Regions from separate parts of the Nitratireductor sp. WH36-1 genome, predicted to be linked through region 1. Evidence: riboswitches for the same ligand, from Rfam matches in the RefSeq annotation. Region 1 holds a riboswitch; each other region holds the start of a gene.
What was found. A riboswitch is a leader RNA that binds a small molecule or an ion and turns the genes downstream of it on or off. The one in region 1 is predicted to bind cobalamin.
Positions count from the first base shown of each region.

Region 2: it holds a riboswitch for cobalamin, as region 1 does, so the genes downstream of both, cobW (cobalamin biosynthesis protein CobW) here and AC4PTT_RS00225 (LLM class flavin-dependent oxidoreductase) in region 1, are expected to answer to the same signal.
Region 3: it holds a riboswitch for cobalamin, as region 1 does, so the genes downstream of both, AC4PTT_RS04640 (ribonucleoside-diphosphate reductase subunit alpha) here and AC4PTT_RS00225 (LLM class flavin-dependent oxidoreductase) in region 1, are expected to answer to the same signal.

Region 1 covers NZ_CM178970.1:46,676-53,278, forward strand. Annotated here, with positions in the region: gene AC4PTT_RS00205 (O-antigen ligase family protein) at 1-547, opposite strand, end outside; gene AC4PTT_RS00210 (ABC transporter ATP-binding protein) at 684-1,496, opposite strand; gene AC4PTT_RS00215 (FecCD family ABC transporter permease) at 1,493-2,662, opposite strand; gene AC4PTT_RS00220 (ABC transporter substrate-binding protein) at 2,687-3,676, opposite strand; gene AC4PTT_RS00225 (LLM class flavin-dependent oxidoreductase) at 3,676-4,731, opposite strand; cobalamin riboswitch at 4,905-5,101, opposite strand; gene AC4PTT_RS00230 (DUF1330 domain-containing protein) at 5,335-5,757, opposite strand; gene AC4PTT_RS00235 (crotonase/enoyl-CoA hydratase family protein) at 5,763-6,554, opposite strand.
Region 2 covers NZ_JBZXDP010000002.1:632,353-638,955, reverse strand. Annotated here, with positions in the region: gene cobN (cobaltochelatase subunit CobN) at 1-1,489, opposite strand, end outside; gene cobW (cobalamin biosynthesis protein CobW) at 1,494-2,531, opposite strand; cobalamin riboswitch at 2,708-2,908, opposite strand; cobalamin riboswitch at 2,970-3,169, shown strand; gene AC4PTT_RS22115 (HupE/UreJ family protein) at 3,205-3,825, shown strand; gene cobU (bifunctional adenosylcobinamide kinase/adenosylcobinamide-phosphate guanylyltransferase) at 3,842-4,378, shown strand; gene cobO (cob(I)yrinic acid a,c-diamide adenosyltransferase) at 4,380-4,994, shown strand; gene cbiB (adenosylcobinamide-phosphate synthase CbiB) at 5,150-6,115, opposite strand; gene cobD (threonine-phosphate decarboxylase CobD) at 6,108-6,603, shown strand, end outside.
Region 3 covers NZ_CM178970.1:953,020-959,622, reverse strand. Annotated here, with positions in the region: gene AC4PTT_RS04640 (ribonucleoside-diphosphate reductase subunit alpha) at 1-2,343, opposite strand, end outside; cobalamin riboswitch at 2,439-2,651, opposite strand; partial or broken gene AC4PTT_RS04635 (PLP-dependent aminotransferase family protein) at 2,742-2,918, opposite strand; gene AC4PTT_RS04630 (amino acid ABC transporter ATP-binding protein) at 3,005-3,775, opposite strand; gene AC4PTT_RS04625 (amino acid ABC transporter permease) at 3,787-4,452, opposite strand; gene AC4PTT_RS04620 (amino acid ABC transporter permease) at 4,457-5,119, opposite strand; gene AC4PTT_RS04615 (transporter substrate-binding protein) at 5,195-5,995, opposite strand; gene AC4PTT_RS04610 (hypothetical protein) at 6,262-6,603, opposite strand, start outside.

The DNA of each region.
Region 1 (6,603 bases):
GGTGAACCGCCACATCGCGCAGGGCGACGACCCCGAAATAGGAAAGCCCGAGGATCACGAAACCGGCGAAGACAAGCACGCGCGAAAACGCGTCCGCATCGCGCGGCAGTGTCAGAATGGCCGCAACGGTCAGGATGCCGATGAGGGAAAACGCCACGGTGCGCATCGTGTCGGTGGGCACCGGCGTGTTGAGCGTAGCAATGGCGAGGAAGCCAAGCAGAAGAAGCCACCACGGGCTCAGGAGGGCAACCAGCACCCGCCGGTCAACGAGCATCAGCAGCGAGGCCAGCGCCACCGCACCCAGCCCGCCAAAGCCAAGCTGATTGACGATGTCGCCGCCGCTGCCGCTCAGCTGCGGCCCGGATGGCTGGAACGGGCGGAAGGAGATCATCAGAATGGTGAGGAGCACCGCCGCGATGACCGTGGAGGGCTGCCCCGTCGCAACCATCCGCGTGATGAAGGAGGGCTTCTTCCGGCTGGCCTCCGCGCGATGCGCGCCTGCACCGTAATCATCCGCCCCGTAGGGCCCTGAATATGTGCTGCTCATGGCCTACCCGCGCCCGCTGCCGCGCGACCCCTGGGAGGTCACGGCTGCCAATCGGGAAAGTTCGGGGTTGCTCGCCATACCGGGATCAGAACCTGTTGCGCTTGCCCCATAAAGCGCCACGCCGCTTAAGGCTGCGTTAATTATGATCCACGCCGTTTGCGCCGATGGGCGGCGCGGCGGATGGCATCACCCACACCGTGCCCGTTTCGGGATGCCGCCCTATCGTCGCGTCGATCCGGTAGACCCGCTTCAGAAGCGCCGGTGTGAGCACCGCGTCCGGCGTGCCCGCCGCAACCAGCCTGCCATGATCCAGAACGCACAGCCGGTCGCAGAACATGGCCGCCAGATTGAGATCGTGCAGCGCGGCAACCACCGTGGTGCCCAGCCCGCGCATGAAACGCAGAAGCTGGAGCTGGTGGTGAATGTCGAGATGGTTCGTCGGCTCATCAAGAACGAGAAGCCGTGGCTGCTGCACCAGCGCCCGCGCGACGAGCACGCGCTGCCGCTCGCCGCCCGACAGCGTGCGGAACGCGCGCTCCTGCATCGCCGTCAGCCCCAAGAGTTCGAGCGCTGCCGCGATCAGCGCGTGATCATGCGCCGTGTCTGCCTCCAGAAGCCGCTTGTGCGCGGAGCGCCCCATGGCCACCACGTCGCGCACGGTCAGCGGAAATTCCGCCGGCATGTCCTGCAGCACCGCGCCCACATTGCGCGCCACCCATTCGGTCGGCTGCCGCCAGGCATCCTCGCCATCGACGAAAACCGAGCCGGATGACGGCCGGTTGATGCGATAGATTGTGCGCAGAAGGCTCGATTTTCCGGCGCCGTTCGGCCCCAAAAGAGCGACCATCTCGCCCTTTCGAACGCTGATCGACACATCATCGACAAGCACCCTGTCGCCCGCGCGAAACGTGACCGAGCGCAGGTCGAGCGTTCCCGGTTCCATGCTCATCGCGCACCGCCCAGCGCGCGCGCATCGCGCCGCAGCAGCCAGATGAAGAACGGCCCGCCCACCAGCGCGGTGACGATGCCCACCGGCAGCTCCAGCGGCGCGATGACCGTGCGCGCCACGAGGTCCGCGCCAATGGTGAAGCTCGCCCCCAGAAGCGCCACCGCCGGCAATGCGCGGCGATGATCCGCGCCGACAAGGAAACGCACGATGTGCGGCATGATGAGCCCGACAAAGCCGATCACACCGGACACCGCCACGGTGATGCCGGTGAGCGCTGCCGCCAGCACGAACATGCTCTGGCGAAAGCGCTGCACATTGAGGCCGAGCGCCACCGCGCTCTCATCTCCGGCCATCAGCAGGTTCAGCCGGCGCGCCTGCACCAGCATCACGCCAAGCCCGAGCGCAAGGGCGGCAAGCGGTATGGGAATGAGCTTCCATTGCGCCGTACCGAAACCGCCCAGTGTCCAGAACAGGACGCGGGAGGCAAGCTGCGGATCGGGCGATGTCAGCACGATCAGGCTCGTCAGCGCGCTCAGAATGGCGCTCATCGCCACGCCCGCGAGCACAAGCCGTGTCGGGGTCATCTGGCCGCTGGTGCGCGCCACCCAGAACACCACGAACAGCGTGACGAGCCCGCCCAGAAAGGCCGAAATATGCAGCGTGAACGCGCCGAACCCCAGAAGCCCCCAGCGCATCACCACCACAGCACCGGTGGCCGCACCGGACGAAACGCCCAGAATGCTCGGCCCCGCCAGCGGGTTGCGAACGATGGACTGGATCGTCATGCCCGTCACGCCAAGGCTCGCCCCGACAAGAGCCGCAAGGAAAACGCGCGGCATGCGCGTCTGAACGACGATGGTTTCGTAAGCCGTGCGCCAGTCCGGTTCGACAAGCCCGTCGCCGAGCACGAGATTGGCGAGAATGGCAAGCGCCGTGCCGCCGGGAATATGCACCGAGCCAAGCATCAGCCCGGCAAGAGAAACGCCGAGAAGCAGCGCAACCATCAGGACGATGACCAGCGCATAGCCGGTAACGCCACGCCGCGACGCCACACCCTCAAGACCATGCTGCACGGCCCCGCCCCGCGCGGGCGGCGCGGACTGGAGGATGGCGATCAGCGCTTCATGGCTGTTCGCCTTTTCCTTTCTGGAGGCCGGTGCATGCATCGTTAGAAACCGTATCTAAGCCGGCTACTTTTCGATCCGGTCGGGATGGAATGCCCGTGCGAGCTTTTCCACCGCATCGATGGAGCTCGGCCCCGGCTGTCCCCAGACGGAATCGATGGTGACGAATTTCTCGCCCGCAATGCCGGGCACATTCTCCACCGTCGGGTTGGCCTTCAGGATCTCGATGCGCGCCTGCCCCAGCTCACCGGCCGGATCGCCGACCACCTGGCCACCGGCCGTGCCTGAATAATAGACAACGATGTATTCAGGCGCGCGTTCGGCGATCTGCTCCCAGGAGACCTGGCCATAGCGGTTTGCCACGTCGCCAAAGATATTCGCCCCGCCGGCCCGCTCGACCACATGCGAAAGCATGGTGTTGCCGAGCACGGCGCGCGGTGCGGATTCGCCGCCATTGAAGATGAAAACCGGCATGGCCTCAACGCCATCGAGCTTTGCTTCCACCTCGGAAAGGCGCTCCTCGATGTCGGCGATCAAAGCCTCGCCGCGCTCGCGCACGCCGAAGATTGCCGACATGGAGCGGATTTCCGCATAGAGCTCTTCAAACCCGAACTTGCCGAGATTGCAGCCCTCGGTGTTGAGGCGGGTTTTCATGCCCAGATCGTGAAGCTGATCGCGCGTGTGGCGGCTTTCGCTGAACCCGTCCGGATAACCGGCATAGACGAAATCGGCCTCCGCCTCGATCAGCTGTTCGGTGGTGGCGACCAGCGGTGAAAGCACGGGAACCGTGTTGTACGCCGCCTCGTATTGGGGGCTGATCTTGAGGTTCGCCATATAGGAGGTCCCGGCCATGCGGTCTTCCAGACCAAGCGCCAGCATCATCTCCGTGGCGTTGTTGCTCACCGTCACCGCCCGCGCCGGCGGCGCGTCATAGGTGGTGGTGTAGCCGCAATTCTCATCCGTGTAGGGAAAGCCCGCCTCATCGGCAAAGGCGGGCGCAGACACCAGAACGAAACCTGCGACCGCAAGCCCGCGCAGACCGGTTAATCGCGACATCAATTCACTCCTTGTATGGCCGGCATGCCGCCGGCGCTTTCAACTTGGGATAGGGATCGGTCTGGCTGGCCGAGCGCTGGCATGACCTCCGCTGCAAACAGTTCCATGCCGGCGAGCGCCACATCGTTGGCAATCAGACCGTTGGCGCTGAACAGGCAGCGAATGCTGTTCGCGCCGGTCTCCGCCGAGAGCGCGCGCAATTGCGCAAGGCAATCCTCGGGCGTTCCGGCGATGGTGAAATCCGCCAGCATGGCAGCGCGATCACGCGGCGCAGGCGGCTGCATTCCACGCTCCAGCGCCCGTGCCGTGCGCCGTGCATTGAGCTTTTCCAGAAGCGCATCGACCCGCTCCATGGCCTCCGCCCGGGTCGGCGCGATCATCACATAACGCGACAGCGATGAAGCAACGAGCGGCGCGCGCGATCCACCATGGCGATCAAGTGCTGCATGAAACACGGGCAATTGCCGTGCTTCATTGGGTTCAAGGCTCAAAAGAAGCGGAAAACCGTTCCCGGCGGCGATGTCGACCGTCTCTTCCGAGACGCCGGCGACATAGATCGGCGGATGCGGCTTTTGCACCGGCGGCGGCCCGACGGAGACGTTGGAAAAATGCCACGGCCCGCCATCCGCCGAACAATGTGGCTTCGTCCAGGCGTCGATCATGATCCTCAGCGCTTCGGCAAACCGCCTTGATGCGTCATCGCGCGAAATCTCGAGCGCGGTGAATGTGCCGGGCTCGGTGCCGCGCCCGATCCCCACATCCATACGCCCGCCGCTCTGAAAATCGAGCTGCGCGATCTGCTCGGCAAGCAGCAGCGGATGATAGAGCGGCAAAACGAGGATCGACGTGCCGAACCGCAGCCTCTCCGTGCGCGCCAGCACCTCCGCGCCAAGCAGCAATGTGGACGGATAGGGCAGCGTTTCGCGACCGAAATGAAATTCGTTGAACCAGATGCCGCCGAAACCAAGCGCGTCCGCCCGTTCGACAAGGCGCATCAGCGCCCGGTGGTCGCCAAGCGCGCCTTCGCGGGCAAAGCCTGCCAGATCAACGCGCATGGCGGGTCTCGCGGTCAGGCGTGACGCTGCCCGGGATCAGTCGAATGAATTCGGCCTGCGCCGAAGGAAATCGGGAAACGGATCGGAGACGTGACGTCTCGATAGACGGACTCGTTGCCGGCAAAGCGCCTGCATGCATTCTGGGCCTCCTGCCGGCGCACCTCGTCCGGCGTTCATGGTCTATGCATGAGGCAGGTCTCCTGACTCGCGGCTCGAACGTTCGGTCCGCCTTCCCGGCTTTCGCCAGTGGCATTGGAAAGAACTTGCCGCTTACAGTTGCGAGGGCAGTCCCGGAATTGGTCTGTCAGGCAGACCGCACCGGGTTCCCTTTTCATCCGCGAAAGGCGGAACCGCATGCGGCGGCGACCCTATCCGCGAAGGAACCGCGACGCAACCGCGAATGGCGTTTGCGCGAAAGAACGGCCGACGCGCAGCTGGCTTGCCGCAACATGCACCGGTTCGCCAAGGCCACCATTCGCGCAAGCGATGAGGAGAGCGCCTCGATCATGGCTTGCCCGGCAGCACGTGAAGTCGACCTATCTCGCCTTCGAGAAGTTCTACAAACTGCTCTAGGATCAGGGCTCTAGCAACCGGAAGTCGCCTTCAGCCCCCGGCGAAATTCACACCGCCGGGCTGCGGGGCGAAGCGGATGAGCCGACTGTCCGTAACGCCGGCCTGACGATGCGGCAGCGCTTCATGGTAGGCCGGGTCGCGCATCATCTGCGCAAACGCGCCGACCGATGGATATTCGGCAATGAAGCAGATGTCCCACGCCTCTGCCTGCGGGCCGATCAGCATCAGCTCGAAACCGCCCCGCCAGACGATGCGCCCGCCCAGCCGTTCCAGAACGGGCGCGCTGATCCGGCTGTATTCCGCATAGGCGTCCCGACCGCTTGCCACCCGGCCATCCGGATAATCCGCCCGCTCACGCAGCTTGATGAGATTGAGCATCTGGACCGGCCCCGGCCGTGCATCCGCCCGAAACGCCTCCCAGATCTCCTTGGTGAAACCGGTGTAACGCGTCATCTGCTTCACCTTCCCTGATAGACGGGCGTACGCCGTTCGATCCATGCGTCGAGCCCTTCATGCACATCTGCCGTCGCGCACATGCGGGCAAACTGTTCGCGCTCGATCAGAAGCCCCTCTTCAATCGTCGTGTTTATGCCCCGCGTCACGGCCGATATGATCCGGGCGGCCGCCAGTGGCGAATGCTGCAGGATGCGCTCCGCCAGCTCAAACGCCGCAGGAAGCAGATCTTCCGCAGGCACCACCCTGTTCACCAGCCCCAGCTCATGGGCGCGCTGCGGCCCGAACGTATCTCCCGTCAGGAGCAGTTCCAGCGCGCGCTTTCGCCCCGCCAGTCGCGACAGGCGCTGCGTGCCGCCAAATGTCGGCGGAATGCCGATATTGATCTCCGGTTTCGCGAAAATCGCCTGCTCGGAGGCAACCGCCAGATGCACCGCTTCGGTGATCTCGCAGCCGCCCCCGAAGGCGATGCCATTGACCGCCGCAATCACCGGCTTGGGAAACGCCTCGAAGCGCGCCGTCATCTGCTGGCCGCGACGACAGAAGGCGCGCACCGCTTCTTCTGCGCCCTGCCTTATGCTCTCGGCGAATTCATGTATGTCTCCGCCAGCCGAAAACGCCCGATCCCCCGCCCCTGTCACCACCACGGCGCCGATTGCCTCATCCGCCTCGATCTCATCGAGCAGCGACAGCAGCCGATCATTGGTCGCGTAGTTCAGAGCGTTCAGTTTCGACGGGCGGTTCAGCGTCAGAAGCGCGATACGCCCCTTCCTTTCGCAAAGCACGGTGTTCTGCATTTTCCTGCCTCTCCAGTTGAATTGACAGAAAGGCTAGGACCGGGCACGC
Region 2 (6,603 bases), on a different replicon from region 1:
GCCCGCGATCCGGCGCAAGCGCCACGGTGACATTGCCGAACCGCGCCGCGCGGAACGGAAAGACGCCATCTTCCGCATCGCCTTCCGCCGGTCCCCAGGTGGCGAGCAGTGTTTCGCGCGCCTCTTCGGGCAGCGCATCGAAAGCGCACCGGTATTCATCCAGCGAAAGCGCTTCCGACGGCTCTTCAAGCTGCTGCATCAGCGCCCTTGGGGTCTCCGGAACACCAGAAACCGCATAACCCGCTTCATCAAGGTCATGCAGCATGGCGAGCACGCTCGATGGCACGTCGAGCCCCACCGCATAGCCGGTGCGGCCGGGCGCGCTTGGATAGTCCGGGATGAGAACGACAATGCGGCGCTCAGCCACCGGAGTGCCACCGAGCTTCAGAAAGGCGGCGATCCTTGCCGCAACCTGCCGGATGCGCGCCGGTTCGGGCCGGTTGCGCTGAACGCCGAAGGAAAGCCCTTCATCCAGCGCCGCCTCATCCTTGAAGGAAATCGCGCCGGCCATCAGCCGGCCATCGAGTTCCGGCAGCACCACATGCATGGCGAGGTCCGCAGGCGCGAGACCGCGCTGCCCTTCCTGCCACGCTTCGCGCCGCGTGGTGGCGGTGACCACCTGAAAAACCGGCACGCCAAAGCGGTCGAACAGCGTTTTTTCGCCGGGCTCCGCGCCGCTCGAAAAGGCCGTCGCGGTGATAAGCGCCTGCGGCTCCAACGCCTCCACGGCGTTGCGCACGAGATCGGCGGCAACCGGGTCACGCAGGCTGGAAACGAAAACGGGAACCGCACACAGCCCCTGTTCCTCAAGCGCCTCCACCAGCGCGTCGATGGGCGCAACATCGCTTGCCAGCAGCATGGAGCGATAAAAGAGGATCGGCACGACAGGCCTGTCGGCATTCGCACTGGCCGGGAAGAACGACGCTTCGACAATGCCATGGCCCGGCGCATAGAAACCGGCCTTGGCCACCGGTTCCGCCTCCGGCGCTTCGATGTCCCGCCCCGCAAGGCACGCAAGCTGCATGGTCAGCGCGCGCATATTGTCCGGTCCGCCTTCGCGGAAGCAGGCGAGCAGCGCCGCGCGCGCTTCCGGCGAAACGGTGGAGCGCTCGGCCAGGCGCGCGTCGTCCTGATGGCATTCGCCGGGAAGCAGCGCCAGCGCGATGCCCTTTTGCCGGGCCAGTGCGGAAAGCCGGTCGCAGCCATAGCGCCACCACTCATAGCCGCCCAGCACCCGCACCAGAATAACGCGGGCATGCGCTGCCGTGTTGTCGATCCACAGATCGACCGACATGGGGTGTCTCAGGTCGCGCAGCGCGGCAAGTCGCAGCGCGGGCAGAGCCTCGCGCTGCGCCTGCCATGCAGAGGCAATCCCCGCCAGATCGCTGTCGGTGAACGACAGCGCCACCATGTCCGCCGGCGACTGCTGCAGATCGACAGGCTCGATCAGATCGTCGAGTGAGGCACTGGTGGTGGCGAGGATGTGCATCGGATCAGGCCGAGAGAAGGCTTTCGATACGCGCGCGGTCGATGCCCTTGAGGCCGATCACGACAAGCCGCGTCTCGGCGGCTTCGCCGGCCTTCCACGGGCGGTCGTAATGGTGCGACACGCGCGGACCAACCGCCTGCACCTGCAGGCGCATGGGCTTGCCCTTCACATGCGCAAAGCCCTTGAGGCGCAGAACCTCCCCGGTCTCCACCGCCGCATTGACACGCGCTTCCAGATCTTCGGGCCGCAGAACCGATGGCAGATCGACAACGAATGTATCGAAATCGTCGTGCTCGTGGTCATGCGCATCGTCGTGATGCGTCTTGCGGTTCTCGATGTCGTCCTCGACGGCAAGCCCGAGACCCAGCAGCAGGGCAGGGTCCACCTTGCCATGCGCGCTCGGCACGATCTGCACATTGCGCGACAGATGCCCCGCAATCCGCGCGCGGGCGCGCCCGGCGGCTTCCTCATCCAGAAGATCGTTCTTCGACAGAACGATCAGGTCAGCGCAGGCCACCTGGTCGTCGAACACTTCTTCGATCGGATCATCATGGTCGAGCGAATCGTCGGCTGCGCGCTGTGCATCCAGCGCGTCCATGTCCGCAGCCACATGACCGTCGGCAAGCGCCGGCCCGTCCACCACGGCAATCACGCCATCGACCGTCACACGGTTCTTGATTGCCGGCCACTGAAAGGCCTGCACCAGCGGCTTTGGCAGCGCCAGACCGGACGTCTCGATCAGAATGTGATCGACCTTCGGCTCACGTGCGAGGATCTGGTCGAGCGCCGGCACGAAATCATCGGCAACCGTGCAGCAGATGCAGCCATTGGCCAGTTCGAGAACGTTTTCCTCGGGGCAATTGTCCAGCCCGCAGCTCTTCAGCACCTCACCATCAATGCCGGCATCGCCGAACTCGTTGACGATGATCGCCAGCCGCTTGCCATGCGCGCCTTCCAGAACATTGCGGATCAGCGTCGTCTTGCCGGCGCCGAGAAAGCCGGTCACGACGGTGCAGGGAACCCGGTCGAAACTCGTGGTCATGGGATATCCTTCAGGTGATGGAGTGTGGAGAACGATAAGACGCGGGTGAGGGGCGCACGGGCCTTTTGCGGCCGCGTACTGGCAGAGACACCATGAATGGTCGGGAGAAGGCGCGCAGCGGCGCTGTCAGCAGTCACAATGCACACTCCTTGCCCGGGACACCCGCCAGGCGGTCAGGATTTCATTCGCAGACGGCAGGTTTCCTGGCTCACGGGTCGATGCGCTCTCCAGCCTTCCCAGGGCAAACCCCAGTGGCGTGTCAGGTGCGCTCTCCGCTTACAGTTGCGGGGACAGCTGCGGCATTGGGCAAGGCCCGCACCGCATTCCCTCTTAGCCCTCTCCATTGCGGGAGAAGGACCGTCTGCTGCGCATTTACGGCTCGCCCGCCACGTCTGTCAATGCGGGCAACAAAGCGTTTGCGGGGCGTGGCGATTCTTGTATGCTCCGCCCGCTGTCGGTTCCGCTGAAGCGGACCCAGAGGGAACGTGGTGCGGCGCAATCGCGCCAAGACCACGGCTGCCCCCGCAACTGTAAGCGGAGAGCGTTTTCCTGATCGCCACTGAGGCATGACGCCTTGGGAAGGCTGGAAAGCGCATCGACCCGTGAGCCAGGAAACCTGCCGACGGCCTGAAAGAAACACCGCAACCCTCGGGTGGAGGGGAAAGGACCAGACATGAACACGCGTTTCCTGCGCACTTTTTCCGCATTCGCATTTGCATCGCTCTTCGCAACCAGCGCCCACGCCCATCACGCCATGGACGGGCAGACGCCCACGACCCTTTACGAAGGGCTGGTCTCAGGGCTCGCCCATCCCGTGATCGGGCTTGATCATCTGGCCTTCATCCTCGCTGCCGGCCTGTTTGCCGCCGTCGCCGGCATGAGCCTTTTCGCGCCGCTTCTCTTTGTTGCCGGCTCGCTTGTCGGCGTCGGCCTGCATCTGATGCTGCTCGATCTTCCGGCAGCCGAAATCGTCATCGCGGCAAGCGTTCTTGCTGGCGGCTGGCTTCTGGCGCGCGGTCGGGCCGTGGAAAGCCACATGCTCGTCTTCGCTCTGTTCCTGGTGGTCGGCGTGTTCCATGGCTATGCCTTCGGCGAAGCCATTGTCGGCAGCGAACAGACGCCGCTCATCGCCTATCTCGCAGGCCTTGCCGCAATCCAAAGCGCCATCGCGCTTGGCGTCTATCTTCTCGTCCGCTCGCGCGGCTGGGCGGTAGAGGCCATGCAGCCCCGGCTTGCTGGCGCCGCCATTGTCGGTGTCGGCATAACCTTCCTTGCCGGACAACTTGTCGGCTGAGCCGGCGGATCTGACGATGCGTTCACTTCATTTCGTTCTGGGCGGCGCGCGCTCCGGCAAGAGCCGCCATGCCGAAACGCTGATCGAAGCCGCGCCCGCGCCCTGGCACTACATCGCCACGGCCCAGGCCTTCGATGACGAGATGCGCGAACGCATCGCCATTCACCGCGCGCGGCGCAAGGGGGCAGTGGCGGGGCCGGGGGAAGTAGCGGGGGCGTGGCAGACCCACGACGCCCCGCTCGACCTGCCGGGCATGCTTCAAACCCTGCCGGCCCGCGAAACGGTTCTGGTCGATTGCCTCACCCTGTGGCTCAGCAATCTCATTCTCAACGACCATGAGCTAAAACCTGCCGCCGAGCGACTGCTTGCAGCTCTTGCCGCAAGAGAGGGAACCACGGTTCTCGTTTCCAATGAGGTCGGCTTCGGCATCGTGCCCGAAACCCCGCTCGGCCGCCGTTTCCGCGATGAGGCGGGGTTCCTGAACCAGAAAGTCGCCGCCGCTGCCGACAGCGTCACGCTGGTGGTTGCCGGCCTGCCCATGAAAGTGAAGTGACATGCGAGAGATCGACGCAAACGAAGCCGGGCGCCACAAGGCAAAGATGGCCAAACGCAAGGCTGTTCAGGATGCCGAGGTGCGCGACAAGACGGTCGAAAAGGGGCTTCTGATCGTCAATACGGGGCCGGGCAAGGGCAAGTCCACCGCTGCCTTCGGTCTTGCGCTGCGCATGCTCGGCCATGGCCGCCGCGTCGGTGTCGTGCAGTTCATCAAGGGCGCATGGCATTGCGGTGAGAAGGATGCCTTCGCCGCCTTTGGCGATCAGGTCTCCTGGCACACAATGGGCGAGGGCTTCACCTGGGAAACACAGGATCTCCAGCGCGACATCGCCGCCGCCGAGCGGGCGTGGGGAAAGGCCGAGGAACTGATGGCCGATCCGACGATCGGTCTTGTCGTTCTCGACGAGCTGAACATCGCACTGCGCTACGACTATCTCGATCTTGAACGCGTCGTGACCACGCTGACCAACCGGCGCGACGACCTTCATGTGGTCGTGACCGGCCGCAACGCCAAGCCAGCGCTCACCGAGGCCGCCGATCTCGTCACCGAAATGGGGCAGGTAAAACACCACTTCGCCGCTGGTGTGAAAGCGCAGAAGGGCATCGAGTTTTAGATCGCCCTGCTTTGAGGTGGTGTGTGGTTCGACAAGCTCACCTTGAGGGAAGCGGTATCCTGCGAGCCTGTTCATCAGCATGGAGACGCAATTGCAGCGTCTCTCCCTACCTCATGGTGAGCTTGTCGAACCACGCACCACGTCGCTGCCACGGATCAAATCAGATACCAAAGCCCCGCCGCCACCGCCACAAGCCCGATCAAAAGCCCGTCTGCAATCCGATAGAGCGTGAGCGCCCGGCGGATGTCGCCGGCATTGGCCTCGCGGCGGCCGCCATCGCCCATCACCGCGTCATCCACCACCTCGCCGCCATAGCGGCGCGGGCCGGCAAGGGCGAGGCCCAGCGCACCCGCCATCGCCGCTTCCGGCCAGCCGGCATTGGGCGAGCGATGATGGCGCGCATCGCGGCGCACCGCACGCAACGCCGCTCCGGCCGAGGCATCACGCATGAAGAACGCGGCGGCAATGAAGAGAAACGCCGTCAGGCGCGAAGCGGGCAGGTTGATCAGATCGTCGAAACGCGCCGCCGCCCAGCCGAAATGAAGATGCCGCGCGGTCTTGTGGCCGATCATGGAATCGGCCGTGTTCGCAGCCTTGTAGAGCGCGCCGCCCGCCAGTCCGCCAACCGCCAGCCAGAACACCGGCGCAACCACGCCGTCGGAGCAGTTTTCGGCAAGGCTCTCGATGGCCGCCCGCGAAACCCCGGCCTCGTCGAGGCTTTCGGGGTCCCGGCCAACGATCTGCGAAACCGCTTTTCGGCCTTCCGGAAGCCCGCCGGCGTCCAGCCCGTCCGCCACCGCTTTCACATGGCTTGCAAGGCTCCGCTGGGCGATCAGCGAACTGCCGGCAAGAGCGGCGACCAGCAGCCCGGCCCAGCCGGAAAGGGCCGTCTGGATCAACCAGCCGGCCAGACCTGCGAGCATCAGAATGCCGACCAGCGCAAGCGCGCCATTCAGACGGCGCGCACCGGGCGAAAGGGTTTCGACATTGCATCGCGCGTCCGCCAGCGCGATAAGACGGCCAATCCAGGTGACGGGGTGACCGATCAGGCGAAAGAGCTGCTGCGGATAACCGATGGCGAGCTCGACCAGCATGGATGAAAGGGCGATCAGAATGGACATCAGGCCTCGACTGGCTGACCGGGCGGCGGAGAAGGTGACCGATCACGGCGGCAGTCTCGTTCGGGCTTCGGCGCAGTTTCCAGACGCGCCGACGCCCTGGCTCGACCTGTCCACCGGCATCAACCCGCACCCCTATCCTTTTTCGCCCCTGCCTGCCAGCGCCGTCGAGCGCCTGCCCGAAGAAGCCGACATTGCCGCGCTGACCGCGCACGCGGCCCGGCATTACGGCGCGCCGTCTGCGGCAAACGTCATCGCCGCGCCCGGAACGCAGCTTCTTCTCCCGCTGGTCGCATCGCTTCTGGCACCCGGCCCGGCCCGCATTCTCGGCCCCACCTATGCCGAACACGCGCGCGCAGCCGCACTGGCCGGTCATGCGGTCGAAGAGGTGGAGAGCTTCGATGCGCTTCGTGGCGCGCGGCTCGCCGTGGTGGTCAATCCAAACAATCCCGACGGGCGGCTGATCGGTCGAAGCGACCTTCTGGATCTCG
Region 3 (6,603 bases), 910 kb from region 1:
GATATTGGAGATGGTGGCGGTGGGCGCGATGGCCATGCAATTGGAATTGCGCATGCCGGTTTTCTTCACCCGCTTGCGCAGGCTCTCCCAGTCAAGCGTTGCCGCACTGTCCATCTCAACGCCCGGTCGCGCTTCTTCCAGAAGCCGGATGGAATCGATCGGCAGAATGCCCTTCGACCAGAGCGAACCGTCAAAGCTGGCATAGCGCCCGCGCTCGGCGGCAAGTTCCACCGAAGCGGCAATCGCATGATAGCCGATTGCCTCCATGCTCATATCGGCAAAGGCGACCGCCTGTTCACTCTGATAGGGAATGCGCAGCTTTTGCAGGGCATCCTGAAAGCCCATCAGGCCGAGACCGACCGGGCGATGGCGCAGATTGGAATGGCGCGCCTCGGGAATGGTGTAGAAATTGATGTCGATGACATTGTCGAGCATGCGCATGGCGGTGCCGACCGTGCGCGCCAGCCGCGCCAGATCGAGCACGCCATCGGCAATGTGATTGACGAGGTTCACCGAACCCAGATTGCAGACGGCCACCTCATTCCTGGACGTGTTGAGCGTGATTTCCGTGCACAGATTGGATGAGTGAACGACGCCCACATGGCCCTGCGGCGAACGGATGTTGCACGGGTCCTTGAAGGTGATCCAGGGATGGCCGGTCTCGAACAGCATGGTGAGCATGCGCCGCCACAGATCGACCGCGCGCACGGTTTTGAAGACACGCAGTTCACCGGCTTCCGCCTTTGCCTCATAGACCTCGTAGGCAGCGCGAAACGCCTTGCCATAAAGATCGTGCAGGTCGGGCGTCTCGTCAGGCGAAAACAGCGTCCACGAACCGTCCGCCTCGACGCGTTCCATGAACAGGTCCGGCACCCAGTTGGCCGTGTTCATGTCATGCGTGCGGCGGCGGTCGTCGCCGGTGTTCTTTCGCAGATCGAGGAACTCCTCGATGTCGATGTGCCAGCTCTCCAGATAGGCGCAGACGGCGCCCTTGCGCTTGCCGCCCTGGTTGACGGCGATGGCCGTGTCATTGGCGACCTTGAGGAACGGCACGACGCCCTGGCTCTCGCCATTGGTGCCCTTGATATGCGCGCCGAGACCGCGCACCGGCGTCCAGTCATTGCCGAGACCGCCGGAATATTTGGCAAGCAGCGCATTGTCCTTCACCGCCTTGAAGATGCCGTCGAGATCGTCAGCCACCGTGGTGAGGAAGCAGGAAGAAAGCTGCGGGCGCAGCGTGCCGGAATTGAACAGGGTGGGCGTGGAGGCCATGAAGTCGAAGGACGACAGAAGGTCATAGAACTCGATGGCGCGCGCCTCGCGGTCGATCTCGCGCACGGCAAGCCCCATGGCGACACGCATGAAGAACGCCTGCGGCAACTCGAACCGAATGCCCCCGGCATGAAGGAAATAGCGGTCGTAGAGCGTCTGGAGGCCAAGGAACTGGAAGTTCAGATCACGCTCCGGCCTGAGCGCCGCGCCAAGGCGCGCCAGATCGAAACGGGCAAGCTCGGGGTCGATGAGCTCGCTGGCAATGCCGCTCGCGATAAAGTCGGGGAAATAGCTTGCATAGCGCTCCGCCATTTCGGCCTGCGTCGCCTGCTCGGACCTGCCGGCCACAAAGGTCAAAGCCTCGCGCCGCAATTTGTCGAGCAGAAGACGCGCGGAGACGAACGCATAGTCAGGCTCCTGCTCCACCAGCGTGCGGGCGGCAAGGATGGGCGCAAGCGACAGCTCGTCCTGACGGATGCCGTCATAGAGATTGCGGCGGGCTTCCGTGAGGATCGGTTCGGCGGAAACGGTCTTGAGGCCGGCACAGGCTTCTTCGACGATTGCGGCAAGCCGCGCTTCGTCCAGCGGAACCAGCGTTCCGTCATCCGCCGTCATCTGCAGGGCGGATTGCGGGGCTTCCACACTGGCCGTCCCGGCGGCGCGTTCGCGGGCGCGCTCCTCGCGATAGAGCACATAGGCGCGGGCAACCCGATGATGCTCGCCACGCATGAGGGCGAGTTCCACCTGATCCTGAATTTCCTCGATGTGGAACAGACGGTCGGCATCGGCCCGGCGCGTGAGCGCGGACACGACCTGTACGGCAAGCTCCTCGACAATTTCATGGACACGGCGCGAGCCAGCGGCGGTGGAACCCTCAACCGCCAGAAACGCCTTGGTCAGCGCCACCGCGATCTTTGCCGGATCGAACGGTGTTACACCGCCACTACGGCGGATGACGCGGTAACCCGGTTCAAGAGATGTAGTTTCGGTGTTTGCAGTGGAATGCGGAACCGTGGCGGTGCCGTTGGTGTTTTGTGCTTCAGTGGTGTGTTGTGCTTCAGTCGCCGGCATGTAGACCCCCGTGGCGGTTGGACGGGGGCGCGGAGACATGCGGCGCGACGGCATTGCCGTGGCGACACACGCACCACCGGGACACCCCGCCCGTGGACGTTTATTTCGTCATGGCAGGTCTCCTGGCTCGCAGGTCATCACCGCTTTCCGGCCTTCCCGATGCGCTGGGGCATCAGTGACACAAAGTGAAAGCGGCTCGCTGCTTACAGTTGCGGGGGCAGCGCCGGCCTTGCCCAGAGGCGCACCGGCTTCCCTTTTCACTTCCGATCCCACGAGGAATCGAAAGAACCATAACCCCTACAGTTGGTATCTTCTGGATATATGAAGTCAATATATTGTTTCCGGGGAAAGCAGAAACAAACTGCTGGATTATTCGCAACGCCGCTTTGGGCATGGCTCTACGGCACGCGTGTGATCTCCTCCAGAACGGAAAAAATCCGTTCATCGTCGCATTGAGCAACGTTGAAACGCAGGAACCCGCAGGCCGAGCCTGACAGGCTGAAGGCGTTTCCGGGCGCGAGCACCACGTCCCTCTCAAGCGCATGGCGGGCAAGCGTGGCCGCATCCAGCCCGTCGGTCACCGCCGCCATCATTCTGTGCGTGGCAGGCGCCAGATTTTCCGCCGGGCGCTCAGGCGCGCCGCCGGCAGTTGGTCAAGATCTCAGGCGAAGCTCGACGTCTTGAGGAATTCGGCAAGGCGTTCGGTCTGCGGCTTCAGGAACATCACCTTCGGATCCCCCTCCTCGCCGATTACCCCCTGGTTCATGAAGATGACGCGGGAGGAAACCTCGAAAGCGAAGCGCATTTCGTGGGTGACCAGAAGCATGCTCATGCCATCGGCAGCCAGATCCTTGATCACCTGAAGCACTTCGCCCACCAGTTCGGGATCTAGCGCAGACGTTACCTCATCAAAGAGCATGAGGCGCGGGTTCATGGCGATGGCGCGGGCGATGGCCACGCGCTGCTGCTGACCGCCGGACAGCTGGCCGGGGTAGTGATCCGCGCGCTGGCCGAGACCGACGCGCTCGAGCCATTTTTCCGCGACGCTGCGCGCCTCGTCGCGCGCCATCTTCTTCACCTTGATCAGGCCGAGCATGACATTGGATGCTGCGGTCATGTGCGGGAACAGGTTGAACTGCTGGAAGGCCATGCCCGTCAGCGCGCGCTGGCGGGCGATTTCCTTCTCGCTCTTGCGAACGCGCACGCCGTTGCGCTCTTCATAGCCGATGGGTTCGCCATCGATGAGGATGCGGCCGCCCTGAAAATCCTCCAGCATGTTGATGCAGCGCAGCATGGTTGTCTTGCCGGAGCCCGACGAACCGATGATCGAGATCACCTCGCCCTGCTGCATGGTGCAGTCGACGCCCTTGAGCACCTCCACCGAACCGTAGCGCTTGCGCAGGGCCTGAATTTCAAGAAGGTTCTTCGTCATGTCGGGTACTCTCAGGATGGAACAGACACCTTGCGCTCGACATATTTGCCGAAGCGCTCGATGGCGTAATTGATGGCGAAGTAGAGAAGGCCGGCCAGGAAATAGAACTCCAGGCTCATGAAATTGCGGGAGATGATCTCCTGCGTGCGGAGCAGAAGCTCGGCCACGCCGATGACGGACAGAAGCGTGGACGCCTTGACCATCTCCGCAGCCGTGTTCACCCAGGTGGGCAGCATCTGGCGCAGCGCCTGCGGCCACAGAACCGAAGTGAAGGTCTGGCTGAAGGTGAGGCCGATGGCCTTGGCCGCTTCTGTCTGCCCGGGCGGAATGGCCTGCAGCGCGCCGCGCACGATTTCACCCACATGCGAGGAGCAGAAGACCGCCAGCGCAAATACACCCGCCTGAAACGCGTTCAGCTCAATGCCGATCGTGGACAGGATGTAGAAGCTGGCGAGCACCAGAACGAGCACGGGCGTGCCACGGATGAAATCCGTATAGGCGCGCACGACAAAACGCAGCGGCCTGTTTCCATAGGTCAGCGCAAGCCCGACCATAACGCCCAGCACGGAGCCCAGGGCGATGGCCAGAAGCGAGATTGAAACGGTCAGGCCAAGGCCGCGCAGGATCACGAAACGGGCAAGCCAGACCTGATCGAGAAATGCGAGAAACTCGTTCATCGGCTCACCTCGAAATCACAAGACGACGCTCGACCATGCGCATAAGCGCGGCCAGCACCGTGCAGGTGGCGACATAGAGACAGGAAGCGACGATCCAGGTCTCGACCACACGGAAGGTTTCGACATTGATCTTGCGCGCCTCGAAGGTGAGTTCCGGCACCGCGATGGCTGCGGCCAGAGACGTGTCCTTGAAAAGCGAGATCAGCGTGGAAGAAAGCGACGGCAGCACGTTTCTGAACATCAGCGGTATGACGATGGAGGTGCGGATCTGCATCGGCGTCAGACCGATGGCGAGGCCCGCCTCCTTCAGACCGTTGGGGATGGACAGAAGGCCCGCGCGAAACACCTCCGCCAGATAGGCGCCGGAATAGATGGCGAGCGTTGCCACGAAGCTCTCGATCTTGCCCAGACGGACACCCATCTGCGGCAGCGCGAAATAGGAAAACAGGATCAGAACGAGAATCGGCAGATTGCGGATCACCGTGACGTAAAGCGCTGCCGGGCGGCGCGCCCAGCCGCTTTTGGAGATGAGGCCAAAGGCGGTTACGAGGCCGATGACGGCGCCGATCAGGATCGCGCCAATCGCCAGTTCAAGGCTGAGCAGCAGCCCCCAGAGAAGCTGATCGAAGCTGCGCCAGACGGCGGAAAAATTGAGTGTATAGCCCATATCGGGTCCCAGCCATGCAGGAAGGCCGGCGGATGACGCACCCGGTCACCCGCCGCCCTCATGCAGATGCGATGCTTACTTGTATTCGACCGGGAAGCCGATCTGCGGCGGCTGCAGATCCTTGCCGAACCAGGTCTTGAACGAGTCCGCATAGAAGTTGAACTCAACGCCCGTCATCGCCTCATGCAGGGCGGTGTTGACGAAGTTGAGCCAGTCCTGATCGCCGCGCGCGACGGCGCAGGAATAGGACTGCGGGTTCCAGCCATAACCGGCATCGCGGTAACGGTCGGGGTTCTGCGTCATGTACCAGGCAAGCGACGACTGGTCGGTGGCGACGGCGTCAGAGCGGCCGGATTCCAGCGCCTGATAGATGAGATCGACGGACTCATACTGGTCGACGCTCGCCTCGGGCAGCGCCGCGTGCACCATGTCTTCCGCGTAGACATTCTGAAGAACGGACACGGTGACGGAAGAACCGGCCTCCTTGAGCGCCTCGTAATCCGCATAATCACCATCGGCCTTCAGCATGAGGCCGACGCCCTCGCGGTAATACGGGATGGTGAAGGCAACCTGCTGGGCGCGCTCACCGGTGACGGTCATGAACTGGCAGGTGACATCGACCTTGCCGGTGGTGATGTTCGGAATGCGCGCATCCGAGGACTGCGTCACATATTCGATTTTGTCGGGATCACCGAACAGCGACTTGGCGATGATGCGGCCCATGTCGACATCGAAGCCCTGAAGCTTGTCGTCGACGCTCTTGAAGTGCCAGGGCGCGTTGGTGCTGCCGGTGCCAAGAACGAGGTGACCGCGTTCCAGAACCTCGTCGAGCTTGCTCTTGTCCTGCGCGACCGCCGGTGCGGCCGCGACCATCATTGCGGTGGTGAGCAGAAGCGCATGTGCGCGAAACGGAATAGCCATGCTGAGTTCCCCTTTCCCAAATTTGTCAGTTCCATTATTATGGACACATATCCATATTAGTGGACTTCCACATCAAGCCGTATAGCCGGCTTGTTGTCAAGGAATGCCGTCAGCGCTTTTTTGAAACTGCACAGGCCCGGGCAATGCGGAAAACCCGCATGCCAGCGGGCGCCGCGCACAGACATGTGGCGGCGTCTGACACCTCGCGAAATGGCGCTGTCTTACGACAGGCGGTCGGTGGCGGTGCGCACCCAGTCGAGGCGCTTTTCCGGGATCAGGCCGTAATTGTAGAAATTCACGCCATCAGCACCGGCGGCGATGGCGGCCTGCGCCCGCTCGGCAAGGTCGTCGCCGTTTTCCATCTCCGGGTAGAAGACGCGCAGCCCGACGCCCAGGAATTTTTCTGGTCCGACGATGCCACGCGCTTTTTCGAATAGCGCACTCACGGCCTGCGGCTCCATGCAGTAGCAGCAGAGGATCACGCCATCGCAGGCCCCTGCCGCTTCTTCCAGTTCGACCCCGCCCAGCCATCCGTCGGCAAGGTCGATCAGGACCACCCTTGT